Regions from separate parts of the Paenibacillus sp. TY11 genome, predicted to be linked through region 2. Evidence: riboswitches for the same ligand, from Rfam matches in the RefSeq annotation. Region 2 holds a riboswitch; the other holds the start of a gene.
The links. A riboswitch is a leader RNA that binds a small molecule or an ion and turns the genes downstream of it on or off. The one in region 2 is predicted to bind S-adenosylmethionine.
Positions count from the first base shown of each region.

Region 1: another riboswitch for S-adenosylmethionine. It lies ahead of AC6EJC_RS06690 (methionine ABC transporter ATP-binding protein); the one in region 2 lies ahead of metA (homoserine O-acetyltransferase MetA).

Region 1 is NZ_JCBAIQ010000005.1:79,537-81,742, forward strand. It holds gene AC6EJC_RS06685 (Cthe_2314 family HEPN domain-containing protein) at 1-661, shown strand, start outside; SAM riboswitch class I at 793-932, shown strand; gene AC6EJC_RS06690 (methionine ABC transporter ATP-binding protein) at 1,069-2,091, shown strand; gene AC6EJC_RS06695 (methionine ABC transporter permease) at 2,088-2,206, shown strand, end outside.
Region 2 is NZ_JCBAIQ010000008.1:220,945-223,150, forward strand. It holds gene corA (magnesium/cobalt transporter CorA) at 1-535, opposite strand, end outside; SAM riboswitch class I at 1,087-1,212, shown strand; gene metA (homoserine O-acetyltransferase MetA) at 1,330-2,206, shown strand, end outside.

The sequences.
Region 1 (2,206 bases), on a different contig from region 2:
CATGAATAGCATGTCAGATATGTTAAAACTGCTGGAGCGGCAAATTCAGGCCGGTGGAGATCCGACCCACGATTTTCGGAAGGCGGATATTTTGACACGTGGTCTGATGTCATCTTTGGATGAACTGGAGCAGAGCCATCATGCTGCCGCCTTTTTTCGCACAAAAGTGAAGGCTGGATACGCTGAAGATATGAGCGAGGATGAAAAATCCGATTATGCGCTGTATGTTTTCTTTTATAAAGATGGGTTTGTGAGGGTATTTTCCATTTTGGATAAGCTCGGTAACTGGCTGAATGATCTGTATGATTTAAAAACAGGACAGTATAAGGCGCATTATTCGTATTTTACAGTATTGCGGCAACTCAGGTATTTAAAAATGCATCCTGTAATGACTGACAACTTGAATGATATTAAGGACTCATACACCGATTCTATCAATCGGCTGCGTAAGCGTCGGAACACGGAAATACACTATATGAATACGGAGATGCAGGATGACCTTTGGCAACGGCATCGTGCATTGTACGGCAAAATACAACTGGAGGACCTGGATCATCATCTGGAGGATTTGCACCAGGGATTGGAAATGGTGTGCCAGTCGCTATCGAATGCCTTTTCTTATACTGTGAAACAATGGGAGAAGCGGGCAGTGCGTCCATAATTATGTTAGAAAATATCCTTTGACAAAGCTATGTAAACTATCTATACTGAAACCTAGTTTCAGAAAAATGCTTGAATTATGTTTCTTTTTATAAACTTAACGGACAGCTAAAGCTGGAGTTTAACATATTTTTCTTATCCAGAGAGGTGGAGGGACTGGCCCGATGAAGCCCGGCAACCCGTTCTTTCCCGGTGTAATACACTGGGAGGGAACATGATGGTGCTAATTCCTACAAAACCGCTAGAGTTATAGCGATTTTGGCAGATGAGAAAAGGTTCGCATGGTGGGGCCCTTTTCATTCTGTGAAAGGGGCTCTTTTTTGTATAAATAAATAGCGAGATCATACAATCCTGAGAGATGAAAACTGGTTAAAAGGGTAAGGAAGAAGTGAAGGGGGTCGCAGCACGTTGATAGAGCTTAAGCAGTTAACTAAGCATTATGGTAAAGGCAACCGACGCGTTAATGCGCTGTCCGGGTTGAACCTTTCTATAAAGCGTGGAGAAATATTCGGAGTCATTGGTCACTCCGGGGCGGGGAAAAGTACATTGATCCGTTGTATTAATTTATTGGAACGCCCTACTTCAGGCGAAGTATGGGTGGATGGGGTAAACCTCGTTACTGTGAGTCAATCCCAGTTACAGAAGCAACGTCGAAAAATCGGAATGATTTTTCAGCACTTTAATTTGTTGTCCTCGGCGACGGTGTATGACAATATTGCATTTCCATTGCGTCTGGTAAACACGCCCAAGCAGAAACTGGACAAGAAAGTTCGTGAACTGCTGGAATTGGTGGGTCTGGAAGAACACAGTGGAAAATATCCGTCACAGCTCTCAGGTGGACAGAAGCAGCGGGTAGGTATTGCACGGGCGCTGGCCAGTGATCCTCAAGTATTGCTGTGTGACGAAGCGACTTCTGCGCTTGATCCGCAGACGACAGGGTCTATTCTGAAATTGCTGTTGGACATTAACCAGCGCTTTCAATTGACCATCGTGATGATTACACATGAAATGCATGTCATTCAAAGCATCTGTGATCGAGTCGGCGTTATTCATCAGGGCGACATCGTGGAGCAGGGCCCGGTGGCGGAAGTATTTCTGAAGCCACAGCATCAGGTGACCAAGGATTTTATCCAGCGGGAGTCTGAGCATCCCGAGGAGCTGCAAGCAGCAATTGCGGCAGCAGGTGGCGGCGAATCGGCGCAGGTGGTACGAATTTCCTTCTTGGGGAGCAAAACATACGATGCGATTCTGTCGCGTACGGCTCGTAGTACTGGTGTTGATTTCGCGATCTTGCAGGGGACCATATCTACCATTAAAAACGTACCGTATGGACAGTTGATCGTTCGTTTTGAAGGAAACCATGAGGATATAGAGCATACGCTGCGCGAAGTGTCTGGACAAGGACTTGATGTGGAGGTGATCGGACAATGAGCGAACTTGATTTTTCACAAGTGAGTTGGGAAGAACTAGGGAATTCTACTCTGGAAACCCTTCAGATGCTTGGGGCATCCGCGTTGTTCACCCTCATTATTGGTTTGCCGCTCGG
Region 2 (2,206 bases):
GAATCTCACTGCGTAAGCCGATGATTTCGTTCAAATGCGACTTTTTTGTATGCATTAGAATGTCTTCTTCCAGCTTTTCAATGCGAACCTCAATCCGGTCACCAACCAGAAAATAGTTGTCAACGATCAAGTCGACTAACAGATACATAAAACGGTCAGGCTGGCTGACTTCTTGCTCCCACAGCATAGGCTTGAGGGTACGAAGCTCATTGATTTTCTGCTTGGTCACCGTAATGATAAAATGGCGGCCGAGAAAAATGTTCAAAGCACGCAAAAATATTTCTTCATCATCAAAACGAATACTATTTACAACGATAAAATAATGGCTTTCATAAATTTCAATCTTCGGACGCTGTTCTTCTTCGCTCAAACAGTCTTCCACTGCAAGATCATGCATGGAAAATAAAGGCTGGAGCACTGCCAGATCATCGACATCGGCATCAATCCAATAAAAGCCTTCTGCCGGTGCAGTAAGCGCCATTTCAATTTCTTCGACAGGGGTAAAAACCCCGTTGTTGACCAAACGGATTTTCATATATGTCACTCCTTATGCTCCGTCGTAACGGAAATACGTTTACCTTAAGCATAAGAAATGGACTCAGTTAGCCAGTTAGCCGGTTCGGGTAAGCGTGCACTCCCATCAAAAGCCGAAGGCTTTTGGAGCATGCAGAGCCTGGCGTCCCGTCTTTCGGCAAGCTGAAGTCATTCCTATGCTGTTGTTCAGGGATCGCCGCCTATTCGGACTCGGGTCGCCTTCCATTCCGGATTCACCTCACAATGTTCTTTTTTAGGTTGCCACAGTATCGCAGGAAACACTCAAATCTTGCACTGCTGCTCCATATTTTTGCCTATTAGCACTTGTATAGTATAACGCTCGGCCTACGGCCTTTCAAGCGCAAAATCATGGGCTAAATCAACAGCAGTGACAAGAGCATCAGCGATAAGAGGGATATGATTTAACCTATGGAAAAGGTAGACAAAATGTGAATGCAGGGTACAAATTTACAAGTCCCATCTTGACGAAGCCCAGCCGATGCATTAAAGTGAACAACAAGAACTTTGTGAACCCAAAATGAATATAGCGAAATCTTATCAAGAGCAGGTGGAGGGACTAGCCCGATGATACCCGGCAACCGGCGATTTTAATCGCACGGTGCTAATTCTTGCAGGACGCGCGCTTTGTACAAAGAGCGTAGCCCTGACAGATGAGAGAGGCGCATATGGATACAAATATGACCTTTCTCTAACTGAGAAAGGTCTTTTTATTATATGCCCGGCATCTCAACAAGACGATTTTCGCAAAACTTACCGAATAAGGAGTGAGTTTACATGCCGATTAAGATTCCAGATACGCTACCTGCCAAGGAAGTGCTGGAGGGCGAAAATATTTTCGTAATGGACGAAAGTTTGGCCTATCATCAGGATATTCGTCCGTTGCGGATCGCCATTTTGAATTTGATGCCTACAAAAGAAACTACGGAAACCCAACTGTTGCGGCTGGTCGGCAACACGCCGCTGCAAGTGGACGTTACGTTGGTGCACATGAAGTCTCATGTATCCAAAAATACATCGCAAGAATATTTGAACATGTTTTATAAAACGTTTGACGAGATCAAGAACAGTCGTTTTGACGGTATGGTCATTACAGGAGCCCCGGTTGAACAGCTTGAGTTTGAGGATGTGAACTACTGGGAGGAGATCCGGCAAATCTTTGAATGGACGAAAACGAATGTAACTTCGACCATGCATATCTGTTGGGCCTCACAGGCAGGTTTATACCATCATTTCGGTGTCCCGAAATACGGGCTCGACTACAAATGCTTTGGCGTATTTCCACACACAGTTATTAAACCTAAAGTGAAATTGCTACGCGGCTTTGATGAACTGTTTTATGCTCCTCACTCCCGGCATACGGAGGTTCGGCGGGAAGATATTGATCATATTGCCGAATTAGAAGTTTTATCCGAATCCGAGGAAGCTGGAGTGTACCTGGTAGCCACGCTTGACGGTAAACAAATTTTTGTAACTGGGCATTCTGAATATGACCCGCTTTCCCTGAAATGGGAATACGACCGCGATGTGGCCAAAGGACTGGATATTGAAGTCCCCAAAAATTATTTTCCTAATGATGATCCTGAGCGCACACCGCCCTCTATCTGGCGGGCGCACGCCAATTTATTATTTTCGAATTGGCTTAACTATTATG